DNA from 4 places in the Streptomyces sp. NPDC001796 genome. Region 1 is predicted to be linked to each of the others. Evidence: riboswitches for the same ligand, from Rfam matches in the RefSeq annotation. Region 1 holds a riboswitch; each other region holds the start of a gene.

What was found. Region 1 has a riboswitch for cyclic di-AMP ahead of ACFYZE_RS15610 (transglycosylase SLT domain-containing protein). Riboswitches for the same ligand answer to the same signal wherever they lie in the genome.
Region 2: it holds a riboswitch for cyclic di-AMP, as region 1 does, so the genes downstream of both, ACFYZE_RS24980 (transglycosylase family protein) here and ACFYZE_RS15610 (transglycosylase SLT domain-containing protein) in region 1, are expected to answer to the same signal.
Region 3: it holds a riboswitch for cyclic di-AMP, as region 1 does, so the genes downstream of both, ACFYZE_RS14600 (NlpC/P60 family protein) here and ACFYZE_RS15610 (transglycosylase SLT domain-containing protein) in region 1, are expected to answer to the same signal.
Region 4: it holds a riboswitch for cyclic di-AMP, as region 1 does, so the genes downstream of both, ACFYZE_RS12640 (M23 family metallopeptidase) here and ACFYZE_RS15610 (transglycosylase SLT domain-containing protein) in region 1, are expected to answer to the same signal.

The regions. Positions count from the first base shown of each region.
Region 1 is NZ_JBIAUC010000006.1:310,055-315,314, reverse strand. It holds gene ACFYZE_RS15625 (ATP-grasp domain-containing protein) at 1-247, shown strand, start outside; gene ACFYZE_RS15620 (FAD-dependent oxidoreductase) at 364-1,566, shown strand; gene ACFYZE_RS15615 (HAD family hydrolase) at 1,824-2,636, shown strand; gene ACFYZE_RS15610 (transglycosylase SLT domain-containing protein) at 2,687-3,202, opposite strand; cyclic di-AMP (ydaO/yuaA leader) riboswitch at 3,207-3,372, opposite strand; gene ACFYZE_RS15605 (polyprenyl synthetase family protein) at 4,318-5,260, shown strand, end outside.
Region 2 is NZ_JBIAUC010000013.1:163,836-169,095, forward strand. It holds gene ACFYZE_RS24970 (cytochrome P450) at 1-858, shown strand, start outside; gene ACFYZE_RS24975 (transglycosylase family protein) at 1,041-2,051, shown strand; cyclic di-AMP (ydaO/yuaA leader) riboswitch at 2,250-2,415, shown strand; gene ACFYZE_RS24980 (transglycosylase family protein) at 2,420-3,112, shown strand; gene eno (phosphopyruvate hydratase) at 3,490-4,776, shown strand; gene ACFYZE_RS24990 (septum formation initiator family protein) at 4,896-5,260, shown strand, end outside.
Region 3 is NZ_JBIAUC010000006.1:110,957-116,216, forward strand. It holds gene pcrA (DNA helicase PcrA) at 1-2,019, opposite strand, end outside; cyclic di-AMP (ydaO/yuaA leader) riboswitch at 2,271-2,440, shown strand; gene ACFYZE_RS14600 (NlpC/P60 family protein) at 2,448-3,614, shown strand; gene ACFYZE_RS14605 (tellurite resistance/C4-dicarboxylate transporter family protein) at 3,786-4,760, shown strand; gene ACFYZE_RS14610 (hypothetical protein) at 4,738-5,091, opposite strand.
Region 4 is NZ_JBIAUC010000005.1:125,311-130,570, reverse strand. It holds gene ACFYZE_RS12650 (HPr family phosphocarrier protein) at 1-108, shown strand, start outside; gene ACFYZE_RS12645 (GntR family transcriptional regulator) at 427-1,122, opposite strand; gene ACFYZE_RS12640 (M23 family metallopeptidase) at 1,326-2,078, opposite strand; cyclic di-AMP (ydaO/yuaA leader) riboswitch at 2,091-2,241, opposite strand; gene ACFYZE_RS12635 (M16 family metallopeptidase) at 2,465-3,853, opposite strand; gene ACFYZE_RS12630 (M16 family metallopeptidase) at 3,850-5,214, opposite strand.

The DNA of each region.
Region 1 (5,260 bases):
ACAGCGCGCCGGCCACCGGTACATCGTGGAGAACATCGACCTGCCGGCCCTGCTCGCCTACCGCCGCAGCGGCTACACGACACCGCACGCGCCGGTCCGTGCGAGCGGCACGGAACTGGCCTGGTTCGCGGGGGACGACCCACTGCCGTTCGTCACGATGCTCGCGCGCTTCGTGCGGCCGGGCGCGAAGCACCTCTATCAGCTGTGGCGGACCAACCGCCGCGGCAGCACGACCCGTACGTCGTAGGCGTACGACCGGTACGTCGAGGCGTACGACCGGTACATCGCAGGCGGTCGACCGGTACGTCGAGGCGTACACGCTCCACCACGAAGTAGGCACGTTGCGTCCTGGGGAGGGACTTCGTGATTCAACCGGTAGCAGTCATCGGCGCCGGGCCGTTCGGCCTGTCCACCGCCGCCCATCTGCGCGGGCGCGGTATCCCGGTCCGCGTCTTCGGCGAGCCCATGGTCAGCTGGCGCGACAACATGCCCGCGGGCATGCTCCTGAAGTCCACTCCGGTCGCCTCGAACATCGACGCGCCCCAGCGTGGCCACACCCTGGCCGACTACTGCGACGCGGCGGGCATCCGCCGGCTGGTGACGGACGAGGACATCATCCCGGTCGAGACGTTCACCGCGTACGGGGAGTGGTTCCAGCAGAAGCTGGTGCCCGAGCTGGAGCGGGTCCGGGTGGTCTCCGTGGACCGCCGCAAGGGCGGTGGCTTCGATCTCAAGCTGGACTCGGGCGAGTTGTTCACCGCCCGGGCGGTCGTGGTGGCGACCGGCCTGTCGGGACTCGCCCACCTCCCGCCGGAGCTGGCCGCCGCGGCAGCCGACGGCCCCACGCCCACCGGTCCTGTCTCGCACAGCTCCCAGCACCATGACCTCAGCAGGTTCTCCGGCAAGGAGCTGCTGGTCGTCGGCGCCGGCCAGTCCGCGCTGGAGACGGCGGCGCTGGCGGCCGAGGCGGGCGCACGGGTGCGCGTCGTGGCGCGCGGGCAGGGCAGGGTCGCCTTCGGCGCGCCCCCGTGGGACCAGCCGAAGCTGCGCCCCGAGTCGCCCTTCGGCCGTGCCTGGTCCCTGTGGGCGCTGAGCTACTACCCCCACCCCTACCGCTTCCTGCCCGCCCGGACCCGCCACTACCTGGTGCGCCGCGTCCTCGGCCCGCTCGGCGCGTGGTGGCTGCGCGACCGCTTCCAGGAGAACGTGCAGGTGCGTGAGGTCGTCGGCATCCTCAGCGCGTCCGTGGCGGACGGCCGCCCGGCCCTGACGGTCCGGACCCACACGGGCCGCACCGAGGAGATGACCGCGGACCACGTCATCGCCGCGACCGGCTACCGCGTGGACATCTCCGCGATGGACTTCCTGGGCCATGAGCTGCGCACACGCCTGGCGGTGAGCCGGGGCGCCCCCCGGCTCGGCGCCGGCTACGTGTCCTCGGTCCCGGGCCTGTACTTCACGGGCCTGCCGGCGGCGGCCTCCTACGGACCGGTGATGCGGTTCGTCTGTGGCACGGAGTTCGCGTCGCCGCGCCTGGCGAAGCACCTGGCGACGGCCCACGGCTGACCCCGGCCGGCCACCGGACCACCGCGTGGCCCTTCCCCCTCGGAAGGGCCACAGGGCCACAGGGCCACGATTGCAGAGCCGGATGCCGACGGGTTCTCCGGAGGGGCCCCGGATGCCGACGGGTTCTCGGCAGAAGGGCCGGAGGCCGGCCGGGGTCAGCCGTACGTCAGTCGCAGGTCGGCCGGTTCACGACGGGTGGCCGGACGTCGGCTGGTCCGTGGTGAGTCGTGGGGGTGTTCCATCCGTATTCTCTGATCATGGCCGCACCCCTCGCATATTCACTCATCGCCACTGACCTGGACGGGACGCTGCTGCGCGGCGACGACACGCTCTCCGACCGGTCGAGGGACGCGCTGGCGCGGGCCGCCGCGGCCGGCGCGCAGCACCTCGTGGTGACGGGGCGTCCTGCCCCCAGGGTGCGGCCGCTGCTCGACGACCTGGGCGGCAGGGGGCTCGCGGTGTGCGGACAGGGCGCGCAGGTGTACGACGCCGGCGCGGACCGGTTGCTGTTTTCCGTCACCCTGGACCGGGAGTTGGCCGAGACCGCGCTCGGCAAGATCGAGGCAGAGGTGGGGCAGGTGTATGCGGCCGTCGACCAGGACGGCGTGGACGGGCTCACCCTCATCGAACCCGGATACCGCATGCCGCACCCCACGCTGCCCGCGGTGCGGGTCCAACGGCGCGACGACCTGTGGTGCGCGCCCATCAGCAAGGTGCTGCTGCGCCATCACGCCCTGACCGACGACGAGTTGGCGACGGCGGCGCGCAGCGCGGTCGGTTCGCTGGCGACGGTCACCATGTCCGGGCCCGGCACGGTCGAACTCCAGCCATGCGGTATCACCAAGGCGACGGGGCTGGCGCTCGCCGCCGAGTACCTGGGTCTGGGGCCGTCCCGGACCATCGCGTTCGGCGACATGCCGAACGACATCCCGATGTTCGACTGGGCCGCGCGCGGCGTCGCCATGGCGAACGCCCACCCCGAACTCAAGGCGGTCGCCGACGAGATCACGGAGTCGAACGAGGACGACGGCATCGCCGTCGTCCTCGAAAGACTCTTCAGGGGCCGCTAGACCTCGGCTTCAGCCTTCGGCCTCAGCCTCGGTACGCGCGGCGCACAGCGTCAGTACGCGCTGTGGACGTTGTCGATGGAGCCGTACCGGTGGGCTGCGTAGTTGCACGCGGCCGTGATGTTCGCCACCGGGTCGTAGATGTTCCAGGACGTGCCCGGCACGTGGTACGCGCGGAAGGTCGGGTCGATGACCTGGAGGAGGCCCTTGGACGGGATGCCCATCCGGGCGTTGGAATCCCAGAGGTTGATGGCGGACGGGTTGCCCGACGACTCACGCATCACGTTGCGGTAGATGCCGTAGTAGGAGCCGGGGATCCGGTGCTGCCGCATGACGACCAGCGACTGACGGATCCAGCTGTCGAGGTTTCCGGCGCGCGTCGTCATGGTCTTGGCGGCGGCGGTCGTGGTCGTCGTGGAGGCGGGGGTCGCGGCGGAAGCGCTGGTGGCGCCCAGGACCGGAAGGGCCAGAACGGCGGCACCCGTCCCCGCGACAGCGAGGGCACGGGTGAGGCGCGCGGCCTTGGAGCGGCGGTCCCGACGGCGTGCGGGCAGGGCGAAAGCGGGCATGTCGTAGTCCTCTCCGGCGCCTGCGAGGTGAGCTGTCGGGTTCGGGCGGGGAGGTGCCCGGCCTTGTCCTCGGTGCCGAGGAATCGGCTTCACCCCAAGCCGTTCCGGCGCTGTGTCCGGTCCGGCGACTTACCTGGGTCCCCCGCTCCTGCCGTTGGTGGTGGATGGGCTCGCGAGCGGCGGCAGGATTCGGCGGTCCGCTCGGATCGATTGGGAAGGTATGCGAGAGCACATGTCGGGAACAAGACTGGAAGTCACACTCCGAGGTAAATGACCTTGAAATGCGGGAATAAGGGATGTGATCCATTTCGTTGAGGAAGGTTAAACTTGGCATAAGTAAATGGGAAGTTGAGATTCCGGATGCCCCGCCTTGCTCTGTGGTGGCGTGACCTAATTCACTCGCACTTTTCTTGATCGCCACCCGTAATTCGGGGCCCTGAAGCGGCAATTCGGACAAAAGGTTCGGCGATCGCCTGTGAGTGGCGGTTTTTATGGGGCTCAAAATGGGCAATTCGGACATGCTCCGGATCTGCGGGAATCCTCATCCCGGATCGAAACGCGTGACCGACGTCACTCGCTATGCCGTAGAGAGGCATGGAGAGCCATGGAGGGCCGTAGGGAGCCGTAAAGGGCCGGGCCGTATAGAGCCGTACGGATCTGTACGCGCGCGTGCCTCGGGGTGCCGGGCGTCCCCGTCGGGACCGGACGTGGGCCCGGCCGGGTGATGGCGCCGAGCGGGGCGGCCGGGGGCCGTGTGGTCCTGCGGAGGCCTTCGGGGGTTGCGGGGCTGCTCCGGAAGCGGGATGCGAGGGGCGCTTCCGGGGGCCGGAGCGCGTCGCCGGCCCCCGGGCGGGGGAGCTTTCCGCTATGTCGCTCCAAACCCGCTCGTATCACCTGATCAAGAACATGCCTCTCGTGATCCGATACGGCCCGGCCTGGAACAGCGGGCACTCGTGGTGATCGAAACCTGACCGGATACGCTGACTTGAGTGATGGCGGCGACAGATCGACAAACTCGGTGAGCCGAGTCGGCCTGACGACGTCATCGATCAAGTGACCGACCTCGATACCGACCGTGTGATCGTCAGCAGACGTCAGCAGACAGGAGACCTCACGTGACCGTCGTCGGGCCGTTCGGGCTGAGCGTGCGGGACCAGGCTCTGGAAGCCGATGTCCAGGCCGGATTGGCCGCTGTCGAGGAAGGGCTGCTCGACGCCACGAAGAGCGAGGTGCCCTTCATCACCGAGGCCGCGCAGCATCTCGTGCGGGCGGGCGGGAAGCGGTTCCGGCCGCTGCTCGTCATGCTCGCGGCACAGTTCGGTGACCCGTACGCGCCGGGGGTCGTCCCCTCGGCCGTGGTCGTGGAGCTCACCCACCTCGCCACGCTGTACCACGACGACGTGATGGACGAGGCCGAGGTGCGGCGCGGGGTGGCCAGCGCGAACAGCCGCTGGGGCAACTCGGTGGCGGTCCTCACCGGTGACTTCCTGTTCGCCCGCGCGTCCCACATCCTGGCCGACCTCGGCCCGGAGGCGGTCCGTATCCAGGCGGAGGCGTTCGAACGGCTCGTCACCGGCCAGATCCTGGAGACGGCGGGCCCGCGGGACGGCCGTGACCCGGTGGAGCACTACCTCGACGTCCTCGCCGGCAAGACGGGCTCCCTGGTGGCGGTGGCGTGCCGCTTCGGCGCGATGATGTCGGGCGCCGACGAGACGGTCGTGGACGTGCTGACGCAGTACGGTGAGCGTCTCGGCGTGGCGTTCCAGCTGGCCGACGACGTCCTGGACATCGCCTCCGACTCCCAGGAGTCCGGCAAGACGCCGGGGACGGACCTGCGCGAGGGCATCGCGACCCTCCCGGTCCTGCGCCTGCGCGAGCGCGCCCAGCGGCACGGGCTGCCGGAGGACGTCGCCCTGTGCGAGCTGCTGGACTCCGACCTCACGGACGACGCCCGCCACGCCGACGCCCTCGCCCGGCTCCGGGCCCATCCGGCTCTCGAGCAGGCCCGCCGCGACGCCGTCCGCTACGCGCAGGACGCCCGCTCGGCCCTGGCCCCGC
Region 2 (5,260 bases), on a different contig from region 1:
GCCTTCCCGCTCCCCATCTACGCCATCTGCGACATGCTCGGCGTCCCGCGCGAGGACCAGGACGACTTCCGGGACTGGGCCGGGATGATGATCCGGCACGGGGGCGGACCGCGAGGCGGCGTCGCGCGGTCGGTGAAGAGGATGCGCGGCTACCTCGCCGACCTCATCCACCGCAAGCGCCAGGCGCTGCCCGCCGAGCCCGGCCCCGGCGAGGACCTCATCTCCGGGCTCATCCGCGCCTCCGACCACGGCGAGCACCTCACCGAGAACGAGGCCGCCGCGATGGCCTTCATCCTGCTCTTCGCCGGGTTCGAGACCACCGTCAACCTCATCGGGAACGGCACGTTCGCGCTCCTCGGGCACCCCGGGCAGCGGGCCCGTCTGCAGCGGTCGCTCGCCGCCGGGGAACGCGACCTGCTCGAGACCGGCGTCGAGGAGCTGCTGCGCTACGACGGTCCGGTGGAGCTGGCCACCTGGCGGTTCGCCACGCGGCCGCTCACCATCGGCGGGCAGGACATCGCCCCCGGCGACCCCGTCCTGGTGGTCCTGGCCGCCGCGGACCGGGATCCGGCGCGCTTCGCCGACCCGGACGTCCTCGACCTCTCCCGCCGCGACAACCAGCACCTCGGGTACGGGCACGGCATCCACTACTGCCTGGGCGCTCCCCTGGCCCGCCTGGAGGGACAGACGGCGCTCGCCACGCTCCTGACCCGCCTGCCCGACCTGCGGCTCGCGGTCGACCCGTCCGACCTGCGATGGCGCGGCGGACTCATCATGCGGGGCCTGCGCACGCTGCCCGTGGCGTTCACACCGGTACCGGAGAAAGGTCACGAAGCTCCCGCCGACATCCGGACATGACACGACGAACACGCCGATGGTCACAAGAAGGTGACAGGATCTCACCTCTGTGATCTTCACGTGATCTACGCTGCATTAACTTGTGACAAGCGATCTAGTGCCGATACGTTCACGCAGCAACGCGGCGGTCCGCACGCCACGGCCGTCGCGTCGTTCGATGCTGTCGTGTGAAAGGCAACCGCATGCTCTCCGGGAACGGTCGTCACCGTCGCCCCCGTCAGGCTCCGGCTCTCCTCGTCGCGGCAGGGGTGACCGGATCAGCGATCGCGATCCCGCTGCTCGGCGCCACCGGTGCGAGCGCGGCCACCGGCACCACCTGGGACCAGGTCGCGGAGTGCGTCAGCGGTGGCTCATGGAGCGCGGACACCGGCAACGGCCGCTACGGCGGGCTGCAGTTGACGCAGGACGAGTGGGACAAGTACGGGGGTCTCGACTATGCGCCGAGCCCCGACCAGGCGAGCCGCTCGCAGCAGATCGCGGTCGCCGAGAAGGTCCTGGCGGCCCGGGGCGTCGGGGTCTGGGGCACCTGCGGCCTGCTGAACGGTCTGAGCAAGGACTCCGGCTCCGCCGGCGTCGACACGGGTGTCGCCGGGGACTCGGCGTCCGGCGGCGGATCGTCCTCCGACTCCGGCCTCGACTCCGGTCTCGGGGCCGGACTTGACTCCGGTCTGTCCGACTCGTCCGGATCGTCTGCGTCGACCACTCCGTCGCCTTCTTCATCCTCTTCGTCCCCTTCGCCCTCCTCGTCCTCGTCCTCGTCCGAGGCGTCGACCGCCGACGCCGCCAAGAGCGCACAGGGGTCCGGCAGTGCGCCGACGGCCACGACGAAGAGCGATGACCCGGACGAGTCGGCACAGAACGACGCCTCATCCGGGGCGAGTTCGGCCGAGACCTCGAGCGCCGGTCGCCATCGCGGCGACAGTGCCGACGAGAGCGTCGCGGACGGCCGTACGTCGGACGCCTCCGGCCGGCACGCCTCACGCGGCACCGCGGACGCGCGCGACGCCGTCGACGGCTCGTACACCGTCCGCCCCGGGGACAATCTGTCGTCCATCGCCGACTCCCTTGAACTCAGCGGTGGATGGACGGCGCTGTACGAGGCGAACAAGCGGACGGTCGGTGCCGACCCGAACCTCATCCTTCCCGGTCAGAGCCTTGCGCTCGACGCCGACCCGGCCGGCGGCTCGTCCTGAACTGCCCCTTGCGTGGCGGAAGTTCACGACCTATTTCGCGCTGAATGTCCCGTTTAGGGAAAGTGAGATATGAGTCTCATAAGCCCTGATCGTCTTTGAAATTCCGGCGATCGACTGCTTACGGTCGTGATCGCTCGCCACAGCGAGCCCCTGCGGTCGCAACGCCGAATCCTGCCAGCGGCCGTACGGGAACAGTCGTCGCGTCAAGCGCCGTAGGCAGGAGCGGGGGACCCAAGGTAGGCGCCGCGTCCGGGAGTTGACCGGAAGCGGCTCGGGGTGAAGCCGTGTCCCGCAAGGGCACGGCCGGGCAACTCAACCGGCCCGAACCCGACAGCTCACCTCGCAGGCGTCGGTGAGGGGAACGAACCATGCTGTGTTCCGGCAACGGCAAGCACCGCCGCCCGTCCAAGGCCACCCGTGCCATCGCGCTCGCCGGTGTCGCCGGCGCTGCCATCGCCGGCCCGCTCCTCGCGGCCGGAAACGCCTCCGCGGCCACCGCCGCCCAGTGGGACGCCGTCGCCCAGTGCGAGTCCGGCGGCAACTGGCACATCAACACCGGCAACGGCTTCTACGGCGGTCTGCAGTTCACGAACTCCACCTGGGCCGCGTACGGCGGCACCGCCTACGCCTCCCGCGCCGACCTGGCCACCAAGGGCCAGCAGATAGCCGTCGCCGAGAAGGTCCTCGCGGGCCAGGGCAAGGGCGCCTGGCCGGTGTGCGGCAAGGGCCTGACCAACGCCACGTACAACGGCGCCGCGGCCACCGGCTCGTCGAGCGGTGCCAAGAGCGCCCCGAAGAGCACCACCACTCGCTCGACCGAGCAGCAGGCGGCCAACCGCTCCGTGCAGCGCACGGCCCCGAAGAAGACGGTCACCACCCCGACCGGTCAGAAGGTCAAGAAGGGCGACGGCGAGTACAAGGTGGTCAAGGGCGACACCCTCAGCTCGATCGCCGCGAGCCACCACGTCCAGGGCGGCTGGAAGAAGCTCTTCGACCTGAACAAGGACATCATCCAGGACGCCGACCTGATCTACCCGGGCCAGCAGCTGCACCTGAAGTGACAGCCACCCGGTAGCCGGGCCACAGGCCCCTGCCAGGCGTGACCCCCACCGTGGGGGTCACGTGAGGGCCCACCCCCCGTCCCCACGGGCTCCCCGCTCCGGCGCGTGTTCCCCCGTACGCGCCGGAGCGGGGCTTTTGCTGTCCGCCTCGCCGTTGTCCGGCCCGTTCGCTGTCCGGCCCGTTCGCCGTCCGGCCGCACGGATTTCACCGGACCTTTCCCCCGCCCTTTGTTCCGAACGGGAACAATGTGTACCGTCACCCTGTCCACGGGACGGTCGGTAGGTCGGCCGACAGCCCGGGGCGGTTAGGCTCTAGTCGCAAGGCACAGCCGCAAGGCAGACAGCCCCGCACTTCCAGCGTCACATCCAAGAAGGAGATGCTCGTGCCGTCCATCGACGTCGTCGTAGCCCGGGAAATCCTGGACTCCCGAGGCAACCCCACGGTCGAGGTCGAGGTCGGCCTCGACGACGGCAGCACGGGTCGTGCCGCCGTTCCGTCCGGCGCCTCCACCGGCGCCTTCGAGGCCATCGAGCTCCGCGACGGTGACCCCAACCGCTACCAGGGCAAGGGCGTCGAGAAGGCCGTTCTCGCCGTCATCGAGCAGATCGGCCCGGAGCTGGTCGGCTACGACGCCACCGAGCAGCGCCTGATCGACCAGGCGATGATGGACCTGGACGCCACCGACAACAAGGGCTCCCTCGGCGCCAACGCGATCCTCGGCGTCTCCCTCGCCGTCGCCCACGCCGCCTCCGAGGCCAGCGACCTGCCCCTGTTCCGCTACCTGGGCGGCCCGAACGCGCACCTGCTGCCGGTGCCGATGATGAACATCCTCAACGGCGGCTCGCACGCCGACTCCAACGTGGACATCCAGGAGTTCATGATCGCCCCGATCGGCGCGGAGTCCTTCTCCGAGGCGCTGCGCTGGGGCACCGAGGTCTACCACACGCTGAAGAAGGTCCTGAAGAGCAAGGGCCTCGCCACCGGCCTCGGCGACGAGGGCGGCTTCGCCCCGAACCTCGGCTCCAACCGTGAGGCCCTCGACCTCATCCTGGAGGCCATCAAGGAGGCCGGCTACGCCCCCGGCCAGCAGATCGCCCTCGCGCTCGACGTCGCCGCCTCCGAGTTCTACAAGGACGGCAAGTACCTCTTCGAGGGCAAGGAGCGCTCCGCCGCCGAGATGACGGAGTACTACGAGGAGCTCGTCGCGGCCTACCCGCTCGTCTCCATCGAGGACCCGCTGTTCGAGGACGACTGGGCCGGCTGGAAGGTCATCACCGACAAGCTCGGCGACAAGGTCCAGCTGGTCGGCGACGACCTGTTCGTCACCAACCCCGAGCGCCTCGCCCGCGGCATCGAGGAGGGCGCGGCCAACGCCCTGCTGGTCAAGGTCAACCAGATCGGCTCGCTGACCGAGACCCTGGACGCCGTCGAGCTGGCCCAGCGCAACGGCTTCAAGTGCATGATGTCCCACCGCTCCGGCGAGACCGAGGACGTCACCATCGCCGACCTGGCCGTCGCCACCAACTGCGGTCAGATCAAGACCGGCGCCCCGGCCCGCTCCGAGCGCGTCGCCAAGTACAACCAGCTGCTGCGCATCGAGGAGATCCTCGACGACGCCGCGGTGTACGCCGGCCGCTCGGCCTTCCCGCGCTTCAAGGGCTGAGACGAGGCAAGCCGCTGGGACAAGCCCGGGCAGGGCTTGGCCGGTCGTACGTACGTCCCCGTACTCGGTCCCGTACCGTGTGCGGGGACGTACGCGCGTGTGAAGGGGAGGCGGGAGACATGGCCGGGAAGGACCGCGACCGGTTCTCCACCGCGACCAGGCTCAGGCTGCTCGGCGAGCAGACGGCCGCCCGGGTCTACCGCTCCCAGACCCGGCGCCAGGCCCGCCGCTCCCGGCTCACCGGCCGGGCCGCGCTCCTCGCCCTCGTCCTGTGCTCGCTGATCGTGGCACTGGCCTACCCGATGCGCCAGTACGTCTCCCAGCGCGGCGAGATCGCCGACCTGGAGCGGCAGCAGGAGCAGGCCCGCAAGCGCGTCGAACAGCTGCGTGACCTGAAGGCGCGCTGGCAGGACGACGCCTACGCGGAGCAGCAGATCCGGCAGCGGCTGCACTATGTGATGCCGGGGGAGACCGGCTACATCGT
Region 3 (5,260 bases), 200 kb from region 1:
GTGCGGGAAGACGCCGTCCTCCATGCCGGTGAGGAAGACCACCGGGAACTCCAGGCCCTTCGCGGTGTGCAGGGTCATCAGCGTGATGACGCCGTCGCCCTCTTCCTCGTCGGGGATCTGGTCGGAGTCGGCGACGAGTGCGACCTGCTCCAGGAAGTCGGCCAGGGTGCCGCCCGGAGCGGCAGCCCCCGCGGTCTCCGCTCCCTCGCCGCGCTCCTGTTCGAACTCCAGGGCCACGGCGGCGAGTTCCTGAAGGTTCTCGATCCGGGTCTCGTCCTGGGGGTCGGTCGAGGACTGCAACTCGGCGAGGTAGCCGGTGCGTTCGAGGACGGCCTCGAGGACCGTGGCCGGTCCGGCGCCCGACTCCACGATTGTGCGCAGCTCCTCCATCAGCACGTTGAACCGCTTGACCGCGTTCGTCGAGCGGGCCGCCATGCCGTAGGCCTCGTCCACGCGGCGCAGCGCCTGCGCGAAACTGATCTTCTCGCGCTGAGCGAGGGCGTCGATCATCGCCTCGGCGCGCTCGCCGATGCCCCGCTTGGGCACGTTCAGGATGCGCCGCAGCGGCACGGAGTCCTCCGGGTTCGCCAGCACCCGCAGGTAGGCGAGGACGTCCCGGACCTCCTTGCGCTCGTAGAAGCGGACGCCGCCGACGACCTTGTAGGGCAGGCCGACGCGGATGAAGACCTCTTCGAAGACACGGGACTGGGCGTTGGTGCGGTAGAAGACGGCGACGTCTCCGGCCTTGGCCTCGCCCGCGTCCGTGAGGCGGTCTATCTCGTCGGCGACGAACTGCGCCTCGTCGTGCTCGGTGTCGGCGACATAGCCGGTGATCCGGGCGCCGGCGCCCGCGTTGGTCCACAGGTTCTTCGGGCGGCGGGACTCGTTGCGCTCGATGACCGCGTTGGCGGCGGAGAGGATCGTCTGCGTGGAGCGGTAGTTCTGCTCCAGCAGGATCGTCGTGGCGTCCGGGTAGTCCTCCTCGAACTGGAGGATGTTGCGGATGGTCGCACCGCGGAAGGCGTAGATCGACTGGTCGGCGTCGCCGACGACACACAGTTCGGCGGGCGGGACGTCGTACTCGTTCGGCGGGACGTCCTCGTCGTGCGCCCGGGTGCCGACGAGTTCGCGTACCAGGGCGTACTGGGCGTGGTTGGTGTCCTGGTACTCGTCGACGAGGACGTGGCGGAAACGGCGGCGGTAGTGCTCGGCGACGTCCGGGAAGGCGCGCAGCAGATTCACCGTCGTCATGATCAGGTCGTCGAAGTCGAGCGCGTTCGCCTCGCGCAGGCGGGACTGGTAGAGCGCGTACGCCTGGGCGAGGGTCTTCTCGAAGCCGTCGGACGCCCGGGCGGCGAAGTCCTCCTCGTCGATCAGCTCGTTCTTCAGGTTGGAGATCTTGGCGCTGAAGGACTTGGGCGGGAAGCGCTTGGGGTCGAGGTCCAGGTCACGGCAGACGAGGGCCATCAGGCGCTTGCTGTCGGCGGCGTCGTAGATGGAGAAGGAGGACGTGAAGCCGAGCTTCTTGCTCTCCCGGCGCAGGATGCGGACACAGGCGCTGTGGAAGGTCATCACCCACATCGCGTTCGCGCGCGGGCCGACGAGCTGCTCGACGCGCTCCTTCATCTCGCCCGCGGCCTTGTTGGTGAAGGTGATCGCGAGAATCTGCCCGGGATGGACGCCCCGCTCGGCCAGCAGGTACGCGATGCGGTGGGTGAGCACGCGGGTCTTGCCGGAGCCGGCCCCGGCCACGATGAGCAGGGGGGAGCCGGCGTGCACGACGGCCGCGCGCTGGTTCTCGTTCAGCCCCTCCAGCAGCGCCTCCATGTCGACGGCCGGGCGGTGCGCGCCGTTGCGGTAGTACGCGTCCCTGTCCGGTGGCAGGTCGAACTTCCCGCCGAACAGATCGTCCGGAACCGGCTCCGGAGCGTGATGGTCCTCGGGCGGCGGGGGCTCCTCCTCGTGGGCCGGAGTGGCCTTGAGGTCCGCCAGGAAGCTGTCGTCAAAGAGGCTGCTCATCGCTCTCCGAGTCTAGGCCGCCCCACCGACAGCCCGCCGCCACCCCGGAAACTCCGCCTCGAAAGAGACCGCCCGGACCTTTGCCACCAGCAGGAACCAGCCGCTCACCCTGCGCGCCCGGAAAGCGCTCACACCACGAAAGTCACAAAAACGTATCGGGCATATCACGCATCAACCTTCACAGCAGCCACACCGGTTGGCTACCGTGCCGGGCGGGCCGTACGACCACCACCGGCGAACGTCGCCGGGCCGCGCGGCCTCCGCCGAGTCCGGTGCCCGATGGGCGACCGGAGCCGGGGACCCAACCGACCTTGGGGTGAATCGGCCAACCGCCCTGCGCGGCACGGCCGTAGGGCACACCTTCCGGAACCACCCGCCCGAACCCGGCAGCTAACTCGGTAGGCGGACTACGGAAGGAGACGCCTTTCATGGCGCCGCACCGCAAGGCGCGCCCCGCGGGCACGCGCATCGCCGGCATACGGACCCCCGCCCTGGCGACGGCCGCCCTCACCTCCGTGGCCCTGCTCTCGCAGACCGCCGACGCCGTGCCCTCCGCCGACGGCAGGCCGAGCGTGGAGGAGGTCGAGAAGAAGGTCGACGACCTCTACCGCCGCGCCGGGTCGGCCACCGAGCAGTACAACGCGGCCAAGGAGAAGACGGACCGGCAGCGGGGACGCGTCGCCGCGCTCCTGGACGACGTCGCGAGACGCACCCAGAAGCTCAACGAGGCGCGGGACCAGCTGGGTTCCTTCGCCGCGGCCCAGTACCGCACCGGGGAGGCGGCCCCCGACACGGCCACTTTCCTCCTGGCCGACACGCCGCAGGACTACTTCGACCAGACCCAGCTGATGAGCCGGCTCACCAGTCGTCAGAAGGAAGCGGTCGACGAGTACGTCACCGAGCAGGCCGCGACGATGAGCAAGCGGCGGGAGGCCACCGAGAGCCTGCGGTCGCTCACCGAGTCGCAGCTGAGGCTCCGGTCGGCCAAGGCGGACGTCCAGAGGAAGCTCGCCGCCGCGCGGGACCTGCTGTCCGAGCTGACCGCGCAGGAGAAGGCACGGCTCGCCGCGCTGGAGAAGAAGAAGCAGGAGGAGGCGCGGCGGCAGGCGCAGGAGCTGGCGCGGCAGCAGGCGGCACAGCAACAGTCGTCCCCCACGTCCCCCACGTCCCCCACCGCCACGACCGGCTCGCCGGGCTCCTCCACGGGCGCCGCGGACTCCACGGGCGCCTCGTACGCGACGGCAGCCGCCAAAGCGCTTACGTTCGCCCGCGCCCAGATCGGCAAGCCGTATGTGTGGGGCGCCACCGGGCCCGGCTCGTACGACTGCTCGGGTCTGACCCAGGCCGCCTGGAAGGCCGCCGGGGTGTCACTGCCGCGCACCACCTACGACCAGGTGAACGTGGGCACGACGGTCCCGCTCACCGACGCGCAACCCGGTGATCTGATCTTCTTCTACGACGACATCAGCCATGTCGGCCTCTACATCGGCAACGGCATGATGATCCACGCGCCGAAGCCGGGGGCGTACGTCCGCGAGGAGTCGGTCTACTACGGGGGCGCGTCGATCATCCACAGCGTGGTGCGCCCGGCCTGACTCCACGCTCGTCGAACACGTGCGCTTGGGAACGCTCGCCGTCCGGCACGCGCGCGTGGGGCCCGGCATGCGCGCGAGGGGGGGCGTCCGGCACGCGCGCGTGGGGTTGTTTTCCGTCGTCGCGCGCGTGCCCCGTACGCAACCCGTGTGCGCGTCCCTAGCATCGGGCGCATGTCAGGCACCTCCGCGCTGCGCACCTGGTGGGCGCCGCGTCCGCCCGCCACCGGGTCCGCCGTCATGGCGACCGGCATCCTGTCGTTCGGGCTGCACCTGACCGGCCAGCAGATCCTCTCCCGCCTCGCCCTGGTTCTGGCGGGTGCCGCCTGGCTGGGGCTCGCCGCCGACATCGCCCTGCAACTGCTGTGGGACCGGGAGCAGTGGCGGGCCAGGGCCGGCTCGCCGGCCGCGCTCACCATGGTGCCGGCGACCACCGTACTGGGCTCAGGAGTGTCCGCACTGAACGGGCAGCCGCTCGCCGAGGCGCTGCTCGCACTGGCCGTGGCGCTCTGGGCCTGCCTGATCCCGTTGACCGTGCCTGGCTGGGAGCGCCGGATGCCCGGCGCGGTGTTCCTCGGGTGTGTGGCGACGGAGGGGATCGCGGCGCTCGGGGCGGTGCTCGCGGCGGCCGTGGGGGTGGCGTGGCTCGCCCACACGGCGCTGGTGTTCTTCTGGCTCGGGCTGGTGTTCTACCTGATCGGGCTGGGTTGCTTCGACCCTCGGCAGGTGGTGACCGGGCCGGGCGACCACTGGATCTCGGGCGGCGCGCTCGCCCTCTCGGCGCTGGCCGGATCGCAGCTCATGAGCGCCGCGCGCAAGGGGCTCTACCTGTGGAACAACGACGACGGCGGTGTCCTGCGCGGTGTGACCGTCGCCCTCCTCGTCCTCGCCCTGGCCTGTTACGCCGTCCTCGCGGTGGCCGAGGTGGTGCGGCCCCGGTTCCGCTACGACGTCCGGCGCTGGTCGACCGTGTTCCCGATGGGGATGACGGCGGTGGCGGCGCTGTCCGTCGCGTCCTCCGTCGGCGTGCCGTGGCTGCGCGGCCTCGGCCGGGTACTGCTGTGGATCGCGGTGGCCGCCTGGCTCCTGGTCCTCACGGGAGCCGTCGCGTCCGCCGTGGACAGCGTCAGGTCCAGAGCACGGCGATGAAGATGTTCGCCAGGGTCGCGGCGCCGACGAGGCCGAAGAGGGGCTTCTCGACGGTCTCCTCGTCCCGCTTCACATAGACCAGGCCGAGGATGACGATCAGCAGGGCCAGCTTGATCCCGATCTTGATCGTGTCGACCGGGTGGTGGTCCGCCTGGTTGAGGCCGACCAGCGCCACCCCTGTGACCAGCATGGTCAGCGCGCCGTGCAGCATGGCGGGCACGAAGCGTGCCGTGCCCTGGCCCATCGCCTTCATCTGGGTGAGGAAGCCGCCGAGGAGCGCGCCGATGCCGACGATGTGCAGGCCGACGAAGAGGTGGATGAGTACGTCCATGGGGCCGGAGCCTAATCAGCCCGCCCGTGCCCGCTGACACCGCCCCGGCGGATGTGGTGCCGCTCGCTCATGCCGCCGGACCAGCCGCATATATGCGCCCTATAGCACTCGGCAGCCGCCCCCTGCGCCGAATCCACCGCATTGGTCATCGCAGAGCGTGAAGACGCCG
Region 4 (5,260 bases), on a different contig from region 1:
GGCGAGGAGATCGTCCTGGCCTCCGACGCGGAGGGCGCGGACGCCGCGCTCGACCGCCTGGCCAAGCTGGTCGCCGAGGGCCTCGAGGAACTCCCCGAGACCGTCTGACCCTTCGGGCAGCAGCACCGTGCTTCAGCCGCGCCGCCGTCATGGCGGCGCGGCTTTTGCCATTCCGGGCAAGCTCCGCCGGAGAGGGGCGGAACCGGCGATGCCCGCGGTCCCGGCGCAGGCGACGGCGAGGAAGGGGCAGAACGGCGAGGAACGGCGCACGCAATAAAAACGGCGCACGTGTTTTTTCGTCACGACGAATAAAGCCGCACAGGACATGCCGAAACGACGCACGCCGAATTTACGGACGTACGCGGAAAACGGGCAGCCGAAAACAGGGCTCCAACCGAATATCCCTCTTTGTATACGGCGCCCGTGTTAATGCCGGAGCGCCGACATGTTTACGGGGTGTTGCGAAGTTCTCACGCGGTCCGCGCGGTCCGTCCCGCCGGGAAAGCGGAGCCGGTGCGCGGCCGTGGAGTGTTCCGTGTGCAGCGCCGTGATCGCCCGCGCCCGCTCGCTGTCCCCGCGCGCGACGGCGTCCACGATGCCGCCGTGCTCGGCCCAGGACTCCACGGGGCTGACCGGCGCATCGACCGCGTACATCCATGTGATCTTGTGCCGCAGCTGGGCGAGCGTCGAGGTCAGCGCGGGGCTCCCGCAGGCCTGTGCCAGCGTCTCGTGGAACCAGCCGCCCAGGGAGCGCAGATCATCGCTGTGGCCCCTCCTGGCCCGCTCCTGGCCCAACCGGACCAGGCCGCGCAGCACCTTGAGGTGGGCCTCGGTACGCCGCTGCGCGGCCCGCGCGGCCCCGAGCGGCTCCAGCAGCATCCGCATCTCCAGCAGGTCGGCGGCCTCCTGCTCGGTGGGTTCGGCCACGCACGCCCCCGCGTGCCGGCGGGTGACGACGAAGCCCTCGGCCTCCAGGGTGCGCAGCGCCTCGCGCACGGGGACGCGGGAGACGCCGTAGCGCCGCGCGAGGAGTTCCTCGGTGAGCCGGCTGCCGCGCTCGTAGACACCCGCGACGATGTCATCACGGATCGCCGTGCAGACCGAGTGCGCCGGAATACGCATGACCGACCTCCGTCTTAATCCCCGTGAAACGTACGCGATTGACGCGCGTTCAACCGACTCTATTGCAGTGGGCCGGAATTTCCGACGGCGGGCCGGAATCCAGGGATATTTTTTGGACAGACAACCGTTCGAAAGCCGACGACGGCCCCGGCTGATCAGCCGGGGCCGTCGGATGCGGGCGAGCCTGTCGCGGGCGCGGACCGTCAGACGTTCACGCCGTGCGAGCGCAGGTAGGCGACGGGGTCGATGTCCGAGCCGTACTCGGGAGTGGTGCGGGCCTCGAAGTGCAGGTGCGGCCCAGTGGTGTTGCCGGTGGCCCCGGAGAGGGCTATCTGCTGGCCCGGGACGACCCGCTGGCCCACGAAGACGCCGATGGACGACAGGTGGCCGTACTGGGTGTAGGTGCCGTCGTTCATCCTGATGACGATCTGGTTGCCGTACGCGCCGCCCCAGCCCGTCTGGACGACGGTGCCGGCGCCGACGGCGTGCACGGGCGTGCCCGTGGCGGCGTGGAAGTCGATGCCCGTGTGGGAGCCGGAGGACCACAGGGAGCCACCGGACTTGTAACCGGTGGAGACGTAGGAGTCGGAGATCGGCGGCACGAACATGTTGAGACGCCTGCGCTCGGCCTCGCGTGCGGCCCGCTCCTTGGCCTCGCGCTCCTGGCGGGCCTTCTCGGCGGCCTTCCTGCGCGCGGCCTCCTCGGCCTGCTTCTGTTCGGCGGCCTGCTTCTGTGCGGCGGCCTGTGCGTCGATCTTCTCGGCGACCGAGTCACCGAGGGTGACGGCCTGGATCAGCCCGGTCTGCTCGACGGGGGCGCCGGCGGCGAGGGCCGGGGCGGCCAGGGTGCCGATGACACCGGTGGTGGTGAGCGCGGCGACACCGACGGCGTTCGCAGTCGTACGCTTCACGCGGCTCGGGCGACGGTGCTTCCCGGTGGCGCAGGTGAACGCCATGAAGTGGCTGGTCCTTTCCTTCCCTCTCGCCTACCGGGTTAGCTGACGGGTTCGGAGCAGGAAGGTCTCCTACGGGCTCGCGCCCGATTCACCCCAGGGACTGTGGTTTTGGGTCCCCGGCTCCCCTGGCTCGCGCCGTACGGGGACTCGGCGATGACTGTCCGGTGCCGCGGGTGCGGCGCACTGCCTGACGGACAGCCCGAACGAAGCTAAGGGGACTGGCTTTCAATCAGCAAACGGAGAACGGGGTTTGTAGCGCATCCCACAGGGCAGAGAGGCAGCCTCTGTGGCAATACGGACAAACCCGCCAACGGGTGGGGCCCTGGTGACACGGAAAGTCACCAGGGCCCCGGGACAGCGCGGCGCACGCGCGCGTACGGTCCGCTCTACTCGGCGGCGACGACGCTCACTTCACCGATGCCGAGCGCCTCGACAGGCTCCTTGATCTGCGCGGCGTCGCCCACCAGCACGGTGACCAGACGGTCCACGGGGAAGGCGCTCACCACCGCCGCGGTGGCCTCCACCGTGCCCGTGGCGGCCAGCTGCTGATACAGCGTCGACTGGTAGTCGTCCGGCAGGTGCTGCTCGACCTGGTCGGCGAGCGTGCTCGCCACGGCCGCCGCCGTCTCGAACTTCAGCGGTGCCACCCCCACCAGGTTCTGTACGGCGACGTCGCGCTCGGCGTCCGTCAGGCCCTCGGCGGCCAGGGTGCGCAGCACCTTCCACAGGTCGTCGAGCGCCGGACCGGTGTTCGGCGTGTCGACGGAGCCGCTGATGGCGAGCATCGCGGCGCCCGTGCCGTCGGGCGCGGAGCGCAGCACCTGTCCGAAGGCCCGCACCCCGTAGGTGTAGCCCTTCTCCTCGCGCAGGACGCGGTCCAGGCGGGAGGTGAGGGTGCCACCGAGGCAGTACGTGCCGAGCACCTGGGCCGGCCACACGCGGTCGTGGCGGTCGGGCCCGACACGGCCGATGAGCAGCTGTGTCTGGACGGCGCCGGGACGGTCCACGATGATCACGCGGCCGGTGTCGTCGGCGCTCACCGGGGGCACCGGTCGCGGCTTGGAGGGCTCCCCCGTCCAGGCGCCGAGGGTGTCGCCCAGGAGCTCGTCCAGATCGATCCCGGTGAGGTCGCCGACCACGACCGCGGTGGACGTCGCGGGGCGCACGTACCGCTCGTAGAAGGCGCGGACGGCCGCGGCGTCGATGTTCTCGACCGTCTCCTCGGTGCCCTGGCGCGGGCGCGACATGCGCGAGGACGCCGGGAACAGCTCCTTGGAGAGCTCCTTGGCGGCGCGGCGCGCCGGGTTGGCCATCTCGTGCGGGATCTCGTCGAGGCGGTTGCGTACCAGGCGCTCCACCTCGCTGTCCGCGAACGCCGGCGACCTCAGTGCGTCGGCGAGCAGTCCGAGCGCCTTGGGGAGGCGGGAGACCGGAACCTCCAGGGAGAGGCGGACGCCGGGGTGGTCGGCGTGCGAGTCGAGGGTGGCGCCGCAGCGCTCCAGCTCGGCGGCGAACTCCTCGGCGGAGTGCTTGTCGGTGCCCTCGGAGAAGGCGCGCGCCATGATCGTGGCGACGCCGTCGAGGCCGGCCGGCTCGGCGTCCAGGGGAGCGTCGAGGAGCACCTCGACGGCGACGACCTGCTGGCCGGGGCGGTGGCAGCGCAGCACGGTCAGGCCGTTGTCGAGCGTGCCCCGCTCGGGCGCCGGGAAAGCCCAGGGCCGGGCCTCGCCGGGCTGGGGCTGCGGGTGGAACTCCATGGTCGCGAGCTCGCTCACTTCGCCGACTCCTCGGTCTCGTCGCTGGTCTCGGCTGCTTCCGGGGCCCCGGCCTCGGCCCCGACCGGTTCGTACACGAGCACCGCGCGGTTGTCGGGGCGCAGGCGGGCCTTGGCGACCTCCTGCACCTCCTCGGCGGTGACCTCGAGCACGCGCTTCACGGCGGTCAGGGCGAGCTGGGGGTCGCCGAACAGCACGGCGTACCGGCACAGTTCGTCGGCACGGCCCGCGACCGTGCCGAGCCGGTCCAGCCACTCGCGCTCCAACTGGGCCTGGGCGCGCTCCATTTCCTCGGCCGTCGGGCCCCGCTCGGCGAACCGGGCGAGCTCCTCGTCGATGGCGGCCTCGATGACGGGCACCTCGACGTCGCCGGAGGTCTTCACGTCCAGCCATCCGAGCGAAGGCGCTCCGGCGAGCCGCAGCAGGCCGAACCCGGCGGCGACGGCGGTGCGGTCACGGCGCACGAGCCGGTTGTACAGGCGGGAGGACTCGCCGCCGCCGAGGATCGTGAGCGCCAGGTCGGCCGCGTCGCACGCGCGCGTACCGTCGTGCGGCAGCCGGTAGGCGGCCATCAGGGCACGCGCCGGAACCTCCTCCTCGACGACCTCGCGCAGCTGCTCGCCGATGATCTCGGGCAGCGAGCCGTCGCGCGGCTGGGGCTTGCCGTCGTGGGACGGGATGGACCCGAAGTACTTCTCGATCCAGGCCAGGGTCTGCTGGGGGTCGATGTCGCCGACGACGGACAGCACCGCGTTGTTCGGCGCGTAGTAGGTGCGGAAGAACGCGCGTGCGTCCTCCAGGGTGGCCGCGTCCAGGTCGGCCATCGACCCGATCGGCGTGTGGTGGTAGGGGTGGCCCTCCGGGTAGGCGAGGGCGGTCAGCCTCTCGAAGGCGGTGCCGTAGGGGACGTTGTCGTAGCGCTGGCGGCGCTCGTTCTTCACGACGTCCCGCTGGTTCTCCATGGACTCGTCGTCGAGCGCGGCGAGCAGGGAGCCCATGCGGTCGGCCTCCAGCCAGAGGGCGAGCTCCAGCTGGTGGGCGGGCATGGTCTCGAAGTAGTTGGTGCGCTCGAAGCTGGTGGTGCCGTTGAGCGAGCCGCCCGCTCCCTGCACCAGCTCGAAGTGGCCGTTGCCCTTGACCTGGGCGGAGCCCTGGAACATCAGGTGCTCGAAGAGGTGGGCGAGACCCGTGCGCCCCTGAACTTCGTGGCGGGAGCCGACGTCGTACCAGAGGCACACCGCCGCGACCGGGGTCAGGTGGTCCTCGGAGAGCACCACGCGCAGGCCGTTGGCCAAGCGGTGCTCGGTCGCTGTCAGGCCCCCGGAGCCTGCCTCGGCTGTGGCCGTGTGACCCATGGGCATGTACGTCCCTTCGATCGCGGAGCTTTCGCGGAAACCGCGGTTTCCT